Regions from separate parts of the Escherichia albertii genome, predicted to be linked through region 2. Evidence: predicted binding sites of a transcription regulator. Region 2 holds the regulator's gene; the other holds the start of a gene.

Region 1 (7,703 bases), 1.4 Mb from region 2:
TGCGTACCGTTTTGAACATTCTGAACTTTGTGCTTGGTGGATTTGCCACAACTCTGGCCTGGCTGCTGGCAACCCTGGTCAGTATTGTGCTGATTTTTACCCTACCACTGACGCGTTCTTGCTGGGAAATCACAAAGCTTTCTTTGTTGCCCTACGGCAATGAAGCGATTCATGTCGATGAACTGAACCCGGCAGGCAAAAACGTACTGCTCAATACCGGCGGTACCATACTGAATATTTTCTGGCTGATTTTCTTCGGCTGGTGGTTATGCTTAATGCACATTGCCTCTGGTATTGCGCAATGTCTCACCATCATCGGTATTCCCGTCGGCATTGCTAACTTTAAAATTGCGGCTATTGCACTGTGGCCTGTAGGCCGTCGTGTGGTTTCTGTTGAAACCGCTCGTGCTGCGCGTGAAGCGAATGCGCGTCGTCGTTTCGAATAATCTAACGTTATGGCCTTTATGCTAAGTCCTTTGCTCAAACGCTACACCTGGAACAGCACCTGGCTGTATTACGCACGCATTTTTATCGCGCTTTGCGGTACTACTGCGTTTCCGTGGTGGCTGGGTGATGTAAAACTGACCATTCCGCTCACACTCGGTATGGTTGCAGCAGCATTGACCGACCTTGATGACCGACTGGCGGGGCGTCTGCGTAACCTCATCATTACGCTGTTCTGCTTTTTTATCGCTTCGGCCTCGGTAGAACTCCTTTTTCCCTGGCCCTGGCTGTTTGCCATCGGCTTAACGCTCTCCACCAGCGGCTTTATTTTGCTCGGGGGTCTGGGTCAACGCTACGCGACTATCGCTTTTGGCGCATTGCTCATCGCCATTTACACGATGCTGGGTACGTCGCTGTATGAACACTGGTATCAGCAGCCGATATATCTACTTGCCGGTGCCATCTGGTACAACGTTCTGACGCTTATCGGTCACCTACTGTTCCCTGTCCGCCCGCTGCAGGACAACCTGGCGCGTTGCTATGAACAACTTGCGCGATATCTGGAACTCAAGTCGCGCATGTTTGATCCAGATATTGAAGATGAAAGCCAGGCGCCATTGTACGATTTAGCGCTTGCCAACGGGCAACTAATGGCAACGCTGAATCAGACAAAGCTCTCGTTGTTGACGCGACTACGTGGCGATCGTGGTCAACGGGGAACACGACGCACTCTGCATTACTACTTTGTGGCGCAAGATATCCACGAGCGCGCCAGCTCTTCGCATATTCAGTACCAGACGCTGCGCGAACATTTTCGCCACAGCGATGTATTGTTTCGCTTTCAGCGACTGATGTCGATGCAGGGCCAGGCTTGCCAGCAACTGTCACGCTGTATTTTGCTACGCCAGCCTTATCAACACGATCCGCATTTTGAACGCGCCTTCACTCATATTGACGCCGCGCTTGAGCGGATGCGCAATAACGGCGCGCCGATTGATTTGCTAAAAGCACTGGGATTTCTGCTGACAAACTTACGCGCCATTGATGCTCAACTGGCGACGATTGAATCAGAGCAAGCCCAGGCAATGCCGCATAACGATACCGATAACCAGCTTGCTGACGACAGCCCGCACGGGCTAAGTGATATCTGGCTGCGTCTTAGCCGTAACTTTACGCCGGAATCCGCCCTCTTCCGTCACGCGGTCAGGATGTCACTGGTCTTATGCGTCGGCTACGCCATCATTCAAATAACAGGAATAAACCACGGCTACTGGATCCTGCTGACCAGCCTGTTCGTCTGCCAGCCAAACTATAACGCTACGCGCCATCGCCTGAAATTAAGGATTATCGGCACGCTGGTAGGTATTGCGATCGGCATCCCGGTGCTGTGGTTTGTTCCGTCGCTGGAAGGACAACTGGTACTACTGGTCATTACAGGCGTGCTCTTTTTTGCTTTCCGCAACGTGCAATATGCGCATGCAACTATGTTCATCACCCTGTTGGTTCTGCTGTGCTTCAACCTGTTGGGCGAAGGTTTTGAAGTTGCGCTGCCTCGCGTGGTTGATACGCTGATCGGTTGCGCCATAGCCTGGGCAGCAGTGAGCTATATCTGGCCAGACTGGCGTTTTCGTAATCTACCGCGGATGCTCGAGCGTGCGACTGACGCTAACTGCCGTTATCTTGACGCTATTCTTGAGCAATATCATCAGGGACGCGATAACCGTCTGGCGTATCGTATCGCCCGTCGTGATGCTCACAATCGTGATGCCGAACTGGCTTCTGTGGTATCGAATATGTCCAGTGAACCGAACGCCACACCGCAAATCCGCGAGGCCGCGTTCCGTTTACTGTGCCTCAACCATACATTCACCAGCTACATTTCTGCCCTCGGCGCTCACCGTGAACAGTTAACTAATCCTCAAATCCTCGCGTTTCTTGATGACGCGGTATGTTACGTTGATGACGCGCTACATCATCAGCCTGCCGATGAAGAACGCGTCAATCTGGCATTAGCTGGCCTGAAGCAGCGTATGCTGCAACTTGAACCACGGGCAGACAGCAAGGAACCTCTGGTCATACAGCAAATTGGATTATTGATTGCATTGTTGCCAGAAATTGGTCGCCTGCAGCGCAGGATTACTCAGGTTCCGTCGGAAACTCCGGTTTCGGCACAATAGATTCAGCCCATTCAGCAAGCTCCTGGCGGCGTGCCACCGGGAGCGCTGCTTCATGAATATCAATAATTGCGCCTTCAAGCATGAATAAGATCTTCTCCGTCACCTGGCTATTATGCTGACGTAGTCGCAACCAGCACATCTTTGCGCCAAGGATCCGTAAAGTCCGCACATCCTTGATCCCCACTTCACCGAGAATCGACTCCAGGTGATAAGACATATTCGGCAAATCTTTCAGTCGCTGGAGATTGTTGCGCGTACATTTCTCTTTCAGCGCAGCATCCAGGGAATATTTCGACAAGCGAACTAATTTCTGTTGGTTACGCCATAGACTTTCATCAACCCGGTAGTAATTGAGAGTCACGGGTCGGCCGCACTTTTTATATGTCAGCCAGACTGGCGGATATTTTACACAGTACTGTACGCTTTGTTCACAAGCCCGTAGATACAACTCACCATCAGCAACCATCGCAAATACCGTATCGTTAACCGTCAAACTGTAACTGCCAAACAGCGATCGATATTCAATGGTGCCTAACGTTGCAAGGTATTCTTGTGACTTATAGATCCGCTTATAGGAGAGGCTTTTCATAAAATTCCTTTTAAAATCATAACATAAACGAATAATTCACGTTAACGGATCCGTTAAGTACGAAAATAGGCAACTTATTCTCAAGGGGCAAGATTAATTTAAGTTTTCGGGTCACCATCGACAAAAATTGCGAGGCTCTTTCCGAAAATAGGGTTGATCTTTGTTGTCGCTGGATGTACTGTATATTCATACAGTAACTCACAGGGCTGGATTGATTATGTACACTTCAGGCTATGCACATCGTTCTTCGTCGTTCTCATCCGCAGCAAGTAAAATTGCGCGTGTCTCTACGGAAAACACTACAGCCGGGCTTATCAGTGAAGTTGTCTATCGCGAAGATCAGCCCATGATGACACAACTCCTGCTTTTACCATTATTACAGCAGCTCGGTCAGCAATCGCGTTGGCAGCTCTGGTTAACTCCGCAACAAAAACTAAGCCGTGAGTGGTTTCAGTCCGCTGGATTACCCTTAACTAAAGTGATGCAGATGAGTCAGCTTGCCCCTTGCCACACCGTGGAGTCAATGGTTCGCGCTTTACGTACAGGAAATTACAGTGTGGTGATCGGTTGGTTGTCAGATGATCTGACCGAAGAAGAGCATGCTGAGCTGGTTGATGCTGCCAACGAAGGTAATGCAATGGGGTTTATTATGCGTCCGATAAGTGCCTCTTCTCACGCCACGAGACAACTTTCCGGGTTAAAAATTCATTCTAATTTGTATCATTAAGTAAATTTAGGATTAATCCTGGAACTTTTTTTATCACACACTGGATGCTTTCTGTCGTGACTAATTTTCCGTGCGGAGGCTTGTCTGAAGCGGTTTCCGCGATTTTTCTTCTCAATGGCTCTTTTACAAAATAGGTTAAACGCACCTTATACAAGTCTTTTTTTTCATATGCCTGACGGAGTTCACACTTGTAAGTTTTCAACTACGTTGTAGACTTTACATCGCCAGGGGTGCTCGGCATAAGCCGAAGATATCGGTAGAGTTAATATTGAGCAGATCCCCGGTGAAGGATTTAACCGTGTTATCTCGTTGGAGATATTCATGGCGTATTTTGGATGATAACGAGGCGCAAAAAATGAAAAAGACAGCTATCGCGATTGCAGTGGCACTGGCTGGTTTCGCTACCGTAGCGCAGGCCGCTCCGAAAGATAACACCTGGTACACTGGTGCTAAACTGGGCTGGTCCCAGTTCCATGACACTGGTTTCATCGACAACAATGGTCCGACCCACGAAAACCAACTGGGTGCAGGTGCTTTTGGTGGTTACCAGGTTAACCCGTATGTTGGCTTTGAAATGGGTTACGACTGGTTAGGTCGTATGCCGTACAAAGGCGACAACATCAATGGCGCATACAAAGCTCAGGGCGTTCAGCTGACCGCTAAACTGGGTTACCCAATCACTGACGATCTGGACGTCTACACTCGTCTGGGTGGTATGGTATGGCGTGCAGACACCAAGGCTAACGTACCTGGTGGCGCTTCCTTTAAAGACCACGACACCGGCGTTTCTCCGGTCTTCGCTGGCGGTGTTGAGTACGCGATCACTCCTGAAATCGCTACCCGTCTGGAATACCAGTGGACCAACAACATCGGTGACGCTCACACCATCGGCACTCGCCCGGACAACGGCCTGCTGAGCTTGGGTGTTTCCTATCGTTTCGGTCAGGGCGAAGCAGCTCCGGTAGTTGCTCCGGCTCCGGCTCCAGCTCCAGAAGTACAGACCAAGCACTTCACTCTGAAGTCTGACGTTCTGTTCAACTTCAACAAAGCAACCCTGAAACCGGAAGGTCAGGCTGCTCTGGATCAGCTGTACAGCCAGCTGAGCAACCTGGATCCGAAAGACGGTTCCGTAGTTGTTCTGGGTTACACCGACCGTATCGGTTCTGACGCTTACAACCAGGGTCTGTCCGAGCGTCGTGCTCAGTCCGTCGTTGATTACCTGATCTCTAAAGGTATCCCATCTGACAAGATCTCCGCACGTGGTATGGGCGAATCCAACCCGGTTACTGGCAACACCTGTGACAACGTGAAACAGCGCGCTGCACTGATCGACTGCCTGGCTCCGGATCGTCGCGTAGAGATCGAAGTTAAAGGCATCAAAGACGTTGTAACTCAGCCGCAGGCTTAAGTTCTCGTCTAATAAATATCCTCCGGCATAGCCGGAGGTTTTTCAAATGCGCCTGTAAGGCTCTCTTACCAGCCGCGCCCTAACAGGCGCACACGATCTGACATTTGCATCCAACTTCCTTACTTACGGCCCGTAAACGGGCTGCCCGGATAGGGAATCGATAACTGCTCTCCCATTTTATCCTCTTCAAGCTGGTGCTTTATGTAATCCTGTATCTTCGCCGTGTTCTTACCCACCGTATCGACGTAGTACCCTCTGCACCAGAACTCCCTGTTCCTGTATTTGAATTTCAAATCCCCAAACTGCTCGTAAAGCATCAGACTGCTTTTCCCTTTCAGATATCCCATAAAGCCGGATACGCTCATTTTGGGCGGGATCTCCACAAGCATATGGATATGATCTGCACAGCATTCAGCTTCCAGAATCCGTACGCTTTTCCACTCACACAGCTTTCTCAAAATACTGCCTATTGCTCTACGCTTCTCTCTGTAGAACACCTGTCTTCGGTATTTTGGCGCAAAAACTATGTGATATTTACAGTTCCATCGGGTGTGCGCTAAGCTCTTTTCGTTCCCCATTGGGACCCCCTTTTGATTTCTTGTTTGACACTTGCAGTTGCCAGACCGCAAGGTGTTTTAACAAATCAAAAGGGGTTTTAATAACTGGCTCAAAGCTGAAAGCTTTCCAGAACCCCCAGCCTAGCTGGGGGTTTTCTGTGCACAATAAAAAACCCCGCTGTCGCGGGGTTTTTTTTCATCTTTAGTAAAGTAAATAACTTTCGTCGGTTATTCCTTACCCAGTAGAGCCTGCAAATCTTGCTTTAGCGAAGACATTTTATTTGCATATTTCTCTTTGTTTTCCGCATCTTCAATCAGCTGGACAATCGTTTCGGAAAGCGTTTTACCGCGGCGTTGTGCAAGACCAGCCAGACGTTGCCAGACCATGAATTCCAAATCGATAGATTTCTTGCGCGTATGCTGATGTTCTGCGTTAAAGTGGCGTTTTCGTCTGGCTCGAATGGTCTGCTTCATGCGATTGATCAGCTCCGGGTTCATATGCTGGTCAATCCAGCCATTTACGAGCACAGGTTCGTTCTCCAGCGATAGCAACACATCGACGGCTTCCTGGGCGGCACTGGCTTCGATGTACCGGGTGATAAGCTCACCTTCACGGTGCTTCTTCACCAGATACTTCCATTTCCAACCACTTTCAAGATTTTCAAGTTGTTGATATTTCATAGCGATCTCAATGTTACCGTGTAACTCTTTACAGAATATCAGCTTTTTACCTGCGTGATGAAAAGAATCTCTATCCTGTGCACTTTAGCGCGCATACAAAAACTTTTGTCGACGCTTTCTACGTGTGCTGCAGTGCCGGTTACGGTATAATCGCACCTTTGACAACAGACTAAAAAACATCAACTTTGACCATTACGAAACTTGCATGGCGTGACTTAATCCCTGATACCGAAAGTTATCAGGAAGTATTTGCACAGCCACATTTTATTGACGAAAACGATCCTTTATTCAGCGAAACTCAACCGCGGCTGCAATTTGCGCTGGAACAGTTACTGCACACTCGAGCTTCATCCTCTTTTATGCTGGCGAAGGCGCCGGAAGAGCCCGAGTACCTGAGTCTCATTGCCGATGCTGCAAGCGCGCTACAAGGTGACTCTGGCCAACTGATGGGCGGTCACTATGAGATCTCCGGCCACACCATCCGGTTACGTAATGCCGTTAGTACTGACGATAATTTTGCAACATTAACGCAAGTCGTCACTGCTGATTGGGTAGAGGCAGAACAACTCTTTGGCTGCCTGCGCCAGTTTAATGGAGCCATTACTTTACAGCCGGGACTGGTACATCAGGCAAATGGCGGCATTCTGATCATCTCTTTGCGCACGCTGCTGGCACAACCTCTGCTGTGGATGCGCCTGAAAAATATTGTCAGCCGTGAACGCTTCGATTGGGTCGCGTTTGATGAGTCTCGTCCCCTCCCCGTCTCCGTTCCTTCAATGCCATTGAAGCTAAAAGTCATTCTGGTTGGCGAGCGCGAGTCGCTGGCCGATTTTCAGGCGATGGAGCCGGATCTGTCTGAGCAGGTCATTTATAGCGAATTTGAAGATACCCTGCAGATTGTCGATGCCGAGTCAGTAAACCAGTGGTGTCGCTGGGTTGCTTTTACCGCTAAACATAACCAACTGCCTGCGCCCGGTGCTGATGCCTGGCCAGTGCTTATCCGCGAAGCCGCCCGCTATACCGGTGAGCAAGAAACGCTGCCGCTTAGTCTGCAGTGGATCCTTCGCCAGTGCAAAGAAGTCGCGTCTCTGTGTGAAGGCGATACCTTTACCGGCGAACA
Region 2 (7,703 bases):
GGTTCATGGCGTTCGCCGCACCTGCGTTGTTAATACGTACCATCAGATCGGCAGCAATGTTATTGACCGTCGGCGTTAGCCAGGCCGGGCGCACGGCTTCAATGGGATCAATCGATTCACGCCAGTCTGGCACGTGCTGGTTGAGATAGGTCATCAACGGCATCGGCTCACCGAAATTGACGTATCCTTGACCGAGATTACGCAGCTTGCTTAAGCCGCGCAGCATCTGCGCTAGACTTTCTTTTTCTTTCGTCGCGCCGCGCAGTTCTTTAGCGTAAGTACCCACTTCCATTACGTGCTCATAACCGATGTAGATCGGGATTAACGTAATCGGACGTGTACCGCCACGCAACATCGCCTGAATGGTCATCGACAGCGTACCGGTTTTCGGATCCAACAAACGCCCCGTACGGGAACGACCGCCTTCCACAAAATATTCCACGGAATAACCACGGCTAAACAGTTCGCCGAGATACTCACGGAAAACAGTGGAATAGAGTTTATTGCCTTTAAAAGTACGGCGAATAAAGAACGCGCCCAGACGGCGGAAAATCGGCCCGGCAGGCCAGAAGTTCAGGTTGATCCCGGCAGCGATATGCGGCGGCACCAGCCCCTGGTGATACAACACATAAGAAAGCAGCAGATAGTCCATATGGCTACGGTGACATGGCACATACACCAGCTCATGACCGTCGTGGGCCAACTGGCGAACGCGTTCGGCGTTGTGGACGTTGATGCCCTGATAAAGCCGGTTCCAGGTGAAGCCCAGAATACGGTCGGTCAGACGGATCATCTCGTAAGAGAAGTTCGCTGCAATCTCTTCCATCAGCGCAATCGCGTTCTGCTGCGCTTTTTCATGAGAGATTTTTTTGCTACGCGCTTCATCTTCTACCGCTTTAGCAATCGCGCGAGAGGAGAGCAGTTTATTAAACAGATCCTGACGGGCGGGTAAGCGCGGGCCCACGGCAGCCAGACGCTGGCGGGCAAAGTGCATACGCGCCACGCGCGCCAGTTTTTGAGCGATGGTTTTATCCGTACCGTGCTCATCAGCCATGCGGCGCAGTGAAACCGATGGCGAGAAGCGCACAAAGCTGTCACGCCCCAGCCACAGTACGGCGAAAAACTTCTGCACGCCGTTGAGCATACGCAACGGCGGATTTACTTCACCTTTTTCGCGCCCCGGCGCGCGACCAAACATCACCGATACCGGCACCATTTGCACGTCCAGATTCGGATTGCTGCGGTGCAGATCGAGATAATCGTGGAACAGCTTAATGGACTCTTCTTTCGGCGTGTAATAAGTGAAAACACGCGGCCCGCCGTGAATAAACACGTAGCGCGGCAGCAGCGTACCGTCTATTTCCAGCGGCTCTAATGGGTCAGGCAGGTCGTGCGCCAGACACTGGGCGCGCAACGTCAGCAAATCCGCTTTTGAGTTGTACGGTAAAACGTACATAATTGGACGAGAGGTATCCAGTCCAAGTTCCGGGGCAGGATCCGCCGGAATAGACTTGCTTTTTACCAGGATGCTTAATGGTAAATTCAGTAATTTGTAGTAAATTCGTGGCCAGCCGGACATAAACGATGTAAAGCCTCTGGTTAATAATGCAAATGCGCGGCAAGGATAGCAGAAAGTCATGGGAAATTCTGTGGTATCTGCCCATGTTTCGCGCGGCGTTACGCTAACCCGAATCATCGGATTTAACGGTACACTGTATTGACGCTCATAATGTAAAAAGGTTCTTTTGATGGCCAATAATACCACTGGACTCACCCGAATTATCAAAGCCGCTGGCTATTCCTGGAAAGGCTTGCGCGCAGCATGGATTAACGAAGCGGCCTTCCGTCAGGAGGGCGTTGCGGTATTGTTGGCGGTGATCATCGCCTGCTGGCTGGACGTGGACGCGATTACCCGCGTGCTGCTTATTAGCTCCGTCATGCTGGTGATGATTGTAGAAATCCTTAATAGCGCCATCGAAGCGGTGGTTGACCGTATTGGTTCCGAATACCATGAACTTTCTGGACGGGCGAAAGATATGGGGTCCGCCGCAGTGCTGATCGCAATTATCGTCGCAGTGGCAACCTGGGTCATTCTGTTATGGTCACATTTTGGATAACCCTTCCAGAATTCGATAAATCTCTGGTTTATTGTGCAGTTTATGGTTCCAAAATCACCTTTTGCTGTATATACTCACAGCATAACTGTATATACACCCAGGGGGCGGAATGAAAGCGTTAACGGCCAGGCAGCAAGAGGTGTTTGATCTCATTCGTGATCACATCAGCCAGACAGGTATGCCGCCGACGCGTGCGGAAATCGCGCAGCGTTTGGGGTTCCGTTCCCCAAACGCGGCTGAAGAACATCTGAAGGCGCTGGCGCGCAAAGGTGTTATTGAAATTGTTTCCGGCGCATCGCGCGGGATTCGTCTGTTGCAGGAAGAGGAAGAAGGGTTGCCGCTGGTCGGTCGTGTGGCAGCCGGTGAGCCGCTTCTGGCGCAGCAGCATATTGAAGGTCATTATCAGGTCGATCCATCCCTGTTTAAGCCAAATGCTGATTTCCTGCTACGCGTGAGTGGGATGTCGATGAAAGATATCGGCATTATGGATGGCGATTTGCTGGCGGTGCATAAAACCCAGGATGTGCGTAATGGGCAGGTCGTTGTTGCACGCATCGATGACGAAGTTACCGTTAAGCGTTTGAAAAAACAGGGTAATAAAGTCGAGTTGTTGCCTGAAAACAGTGAGTTTAAACCCATTGTTGTCGATCTGCGTCAGCAGAGCTTCACCATTGAAGGGCTGGCTGTTGGAGTTATTCGCAACGGCGACTGGCTGTAATCATATCTCTCTGATACCGCGATGCGTCTGGCGTCGCGGTTTGTTTTTCAACTCCGTTCATCAGGCTTGTCGGCATGGCATTCCTCACTTCATCTGATAAAGCACTCTGGCATCTCGCCTTACCCATGATTTTCTCCAATATCACCGTTCCTTTGTTAGGGCTGGTTGATACGGCAGTTATTGGTCATCTTGATAGCCCGGTGTACCTGGGCGGCGTGGCGGTTGGCGCAACGGCGACCAGCTTTCTCTTTATGCTGTTGCTGTTTTTGCGCATGAGCACTACCGGACTTACTGCGCAGGCGTATGGCGCCAAAAACCCCCTGGCATTAGCGCGTGCGCTGATGCAGCCGCTATTGCTGGCATTAGGGGCTGGGGCATTAATTATTCTACTGCGCACACCAATTATCGATCTGGCGCTGCATATTGTCGGCGGCAGTGAAGCGGTGCTGGAACAGGCGCGTCGTTTCCTTGAAATTCGCTGGCTAAGCGCGCCGGCGTCGCTGGCAAATCTGGTGTTACTCGGCTGGCTGCTTGGCGTGCAATATGCCCGTGCGCCCGTTGTCCTGTTAGTCGTTGGCAACATTCTTAACATTGCTCTGGATGTCTGGCTGGTGATGGGGCTGCATATGAATGTCCAGGGAGCTGCGTTAGCGACGGTTCTTGCTGAATACGCGACGTTGCTGATCGGTTTGCTCATGGTGCGTAAAATCCTTCATTTACGGGGGATCTCCGTCGAAATGCTGAAAAACGCCTGGCGAGGAAACTTTCGCCGTTTGCTGGCGCTTAACCGTGACATTATGTTGCGCTCGTTGTTGCTGCAACTCTGTTTTGGTGCAATCACGGTGCTTGGCGCGCGACAGGGGAGCGATATTATCGCCGTCAACGCTGTCCTGATGACGCTGCTCACTTTTACCGCTTACGCGCTGGATGGTTTCGCTTATGCTGTTGAAGCGCATTCTGGTCAGGCATACGGCGCGCGTGACGGCAGTCAGCTATTGGATGTCTGGCGGGCAGCGTGTCGTCAGGCGGGGATCGTAGCGTTGCTGTTTTCCGTGGTTTATTGGCTGTCTGGTGAACACATTATCGCGTTATTGACTTCGTTAACTCAGATCCAACAACTGGCCGATCGCTACCTTATCTGGCTGGTGATTTTGCCGCTGGTGGGCGTCTGGTGTTATCTGCTGGACGGCATGTTCATTGGCGCAACGCGCGCCGCCGAAATGCGTAATAGTATGGCGGTGGCAGCAGCCGGTTTTGCGTTCACGCTACTCACATTGCCATGGCTGGGCAATCATGGGTTATGGTTGGCATTAACTGTCTTTCTGGCGTTGCGTGGGCTTTCTCTGGCGGTTATCTGGCGGCGTCACTGGCGCAACGGCACCTGGTTTTCCGCAACATAATGGTTAAAAATTCCGAATAAATAACCCGGAGCCAGATGCCTGACTACACTTAGTCCCACGTTTAGCAGAAAAGTGAACGTACTCTTATTCACCACCTAACGATGAGGACTTGAATATGAACAAAGACGAAGTCGGTGGTAACTGGAAACAGTTCAAAGGTAAAGTGAAAGAGCAATGGGGCAAGCTGACCGACGATGATATGACGGTCATTGAAGGTAAACGTGATCAGCTAGTGGGGAAAATCCAGGAGCGTTACGGTTATCAGAAAGAGCAGGCAGAAAAAGAGGTTGATCGCTGGGAAAAACGCAATGATTACCGCTGGTAATTAATCCCTCCTGCCTGACGTGTACAAGGACGTACATCGCTTAGCGTGATTTTTTTTTCATCGGAATAGAGTGGTCATGATGGCACTGTTCAGGATGACGACACGCTTCCACTTCCACACATGCCGCACAGAGTCCATGAGCTTCAATCACATTATGCCGCAGGGCAAACCCCATTTTTGCCGCCAGAGTATGCATGATGTCTTCAACACCTTCCGCACACTCTTCTTTTACCGCGCCGCAACGATCGCAAATAAACATTGCGGAAGTATGGGTTGGCTGATCGAACAGATGACAGAGCACGTAGCTGTTAGTGGACTCAACTTTATGCACAAAACCCTGCTCAAGCAGAAAATCGAGCGCGCGATAAACTGTTGGCGGCTTGGCTTGCGGTTCGGCTTCACGCAGTAAATCAAGGAGATCGTAGGCGCTGATAGCCCCTTCCTGCAGACTCATCAGACGCAACACTTCGAGACGTTGTGGAGTCAGGCGCACATTACGCTGCGTACAGAGTTTTTCAGCCTGTGCTAATAACTCCTGCGTTGTGGTCTTTTCCATTGGACACCTCGACAGTAGGGTTAAGAATGTCCTTACTTTACCATAGTTCTCACTTAAACGCCGAGAGCTGGGAGGCATGACCGTCACATTGCCTGATCGCATATTCGTTATGCTATAGTATCGCCCCCAATTTACCAGATGCTTAAAAAGTCGCCATGCCAGAAGAATCACAAACTGTTTATCCCGCTTACCGTTTCTCGATTGCTCCGATGCTCGACTGGACGGACAGACACTGCCGTTACTTCCTGCGTCTGCTTTCCCGCAATACGTTGCTTTATACCGAAATGGTAACCACAGGCGCGATTATTCACGGTAAAGGTGATTATCTGGCATACAGCGAAGAAGAACATCCAGTCGCGTTGCAGCTAGGCGGTAGCGATCCCGCGGCGCTGGCGCAGTGTGCGAAGCTGGCAGAAGCACGTGGATACGATGAGATCAACCTGAATGTCGGCTGCCCGTCTGACCGGGTGCAGAACGGCATGTTTGGTGCGTGTCTGATGGGTAATGCGCAGCTGGTTGCCGACTGCGTGAAAGCGATGCGCGATGTGGTGTCGATTCCGGTGACGGTGAAAATGCGTATTGGCATCGATGATCAGGACAGCTATGAATTTCTCTGCGATTTCATCAACACCGTTTCCGGCAAAGGTGAGTGTGAGATGTTCATCATCCACGCACGTAAAGCCTGGCTTTCTGGGTTAAGTCCGAAAGAAAACCGTGAGATCCCGCCGCTCGATTACCCGCGTGTCTATCAACTGAAGCGAGATTTTCCGCATCTGACCATGGCGATTAACGGCGGCATTAAGTCTCTGGAAGAGGCCAAAGCGCATCTGCAATATATGGATGGCGTGATGGTCGGGCGCGAGGCGTATCAAAATCCAGGTATTCTGGCGGCGGTGGATCGTGAGATTTTTGGTTCCTCGGATACCGATGCCGATCCGGTGGCGGTGGTACGGGCCATGTATCCGTACATTGAACGTGAGCTTAGCCAGGGGACGTATCTGGGTCATATTACCCGCCATATGCTGGGGTTGTTCCAGGGGATCCCTGGTGCGCGTCATTGGCGGCGTTATTTAAGTGAAAATGCCCATAAAGCGGGTGCAGACATTAATGTGCTGGAACACGCGCTCAAACTGGTGGCGGATAAGCGTTAATTTTTCACCACAAAGTAGTTAAATTCACCACGCCCCGCGCATTGTCGCGGGGCGTTTTGCTGATAAATCAGCAAATTATCTTTTGGCATGATTCTTGTAATACCAGTAGCAGATTTCATTTTGGGGAGAACATCATGCTGGAACTACTTTTTGTGATTGGCTTTTTTGTCATGCTGATGGTCACCGGCGTCTCGCTGTTGGGTATTATCGCCGCGCTGGTCATCGCGACGGCAATTATGTTCCTCGGCGGCATGCTGGCGTTGATGATTAAGTTGCTGCCATGGCTGTTATTGGCGATTGCGGTAGTGTGGGTGATTAAGGCGATTAAAGCGCCAAAAGTGCCGAAATATCAGCGTTATGACCGCTGGCGCTACTAAGGGATTGTGCGGATGATCACAACCTAAGGTTTTATCCTTAGAACAAAATAGGAATTGATAATCAAATCTGTCATTATTGCACGTCAAACAAATTCATCGTGCTGTACCCTACATACAGCCGAACTATAAAAGAAAGGGCTTCCCGGGTGGAAGCCCGATTTCTTTTAGGGAATCAATAAGCTGGAACCCTGCGTCGCCCGGCTTTCCAGAATCTCATGCGCACGTCGCGCATCCTTCAGCGGATATTTCTGTTGCTCCGTGACATCCACCTTAATGACGCCGCTGGCAATCAATGAAAACAGTTCATTACTGGCTTCAGTTAACTCCTCCCGCGTGGTGATGTAGCCTTGCAGGGAAGGACGTGTTACATACAGCGAGCCTTTTTGATTAAGAATGCCTAAGTTCACACCCGTCACTGCGCCTGATGAGTTACCAAAACTGACCATTAAACCGCGACGTTGCAGGCAATCCAGTGACCATTCCCAGGTGTCTCTGCCTACGGAATCGTACACCACGCGCACTTTTTTGCCGCCGGTGATCTCTTTTAACCGCTCGACCAGATTTTCTTCGCGATAGTTAATCACCTGCCACGCCCCTGCTTTTAACGCACTTTGCGCTTTTTGCGCCGTTCCCACGGTGCCGATAAGTTTCGCGCCCAGGGCTTTCGCCCACTGACAAGCAATTAAGCCAACGCCGCCAGCGGCTGCATGGAACAGGAATTGTTCGTCAGGTTTGATTTCATACGTTTTGCGCAGTAGATAATAAACCGTTAAACCTTTCAGGAATGATGCGGCGGCTTGTTCAAAAGAAATTGCTGCTGGCAGAATCGCGGCTTTATCGGCATTAACGTTATGTACAGAGCTGTATGCGCCCAGTGCTGACTGAGCATAAACCACGCGATCGCCGGCTTTAATATGTTTCACGCTACTGCCGACTTTTGTCACTATGCCAGCCGCTTCCGTGCCTAACCCACAGGGCAGCGATGGTGGGGGATAAAGACCGCTACGAATATATGTGTCGATAAAATTGATGCCAATGGCTTTATTTTCGACCTGGATT

Evidence for each region. Region 2 encodes LexA, which represses DNA repair genes until DNA is damaged. Its sites were predicted from a motif close to TNCTGTATGTACATACAGNA; they were not measured.
Region 1: the regulator LexA is predicted to act here: its motif matches at 3,387-3,406, upstream of sulA (SOS-induced cell division inhibitor SulA).

The regions. Positions count from the first base shown of each region.
Region 1 covers NZ_CP117568.1:81,170-88,872, reverse strand. Annotated here, with positions in the region: gene PS053_RS00405 (YccF domain-containing protein) at 1-446, shown strand, start outside; gene yccS (YccS family putative transporter) at 456-2,621, shown strand; gene PS053_RS00395 (TfoX/Sxy family DNA transformation protein) at 2,581-3,210, opposite strand; gene sulA (SOS-induced cell division inhibitor SulA) at 3,428-3,937, shown strand; gene ompA (porin OmpA) at 4,293-5,345, shown strand; gene tnpA (IS200/IS605-like element IS200C family transposase) at 5,465-5,923, opposite strand; gene matP (macrodomain Ter protein MatP) at 6,131-6,583, opposite strand; gene PS053_RS00370 (AAA family ATPase) at 6,769-7,703, shown strand, end outside.
Region 2 covers NZ_CP117568.1:3,333,949-3,341,651, forward strand. Annotated here, with positions in the region: gene plsB (glycerol-3-phosphate 1-O-acyltransferase PlsB) at 1-1,579, opposite strand, end outside; gene dgkA (diacylglycerol kinase) at 1,749-2,117, shown strand; gene lexA (transcriptional repressor LexA) at 2,227-2,835, shown strand; gene dinF (MATE family efflux transporter DinF) at 2,910-4,235, shown strand; gene PS053_RS16225 (CsbD family protein) at 4,351-4,560, shown strand; gene zur (zinc uptake transcriptional repressor Zur) at 4,601-5,116, opposite strand; gene dusA (tRNA dihydrouridine(20/20a) synthase DusA) at 5,272-6,267, shown strand; gene pspG (envelope stress response protein PspG) at 6,402-6,644, shown strand; gene PS053_RS16245 (quinone oxidoreductase) at 6,809-7,703, opposite strand, start outside.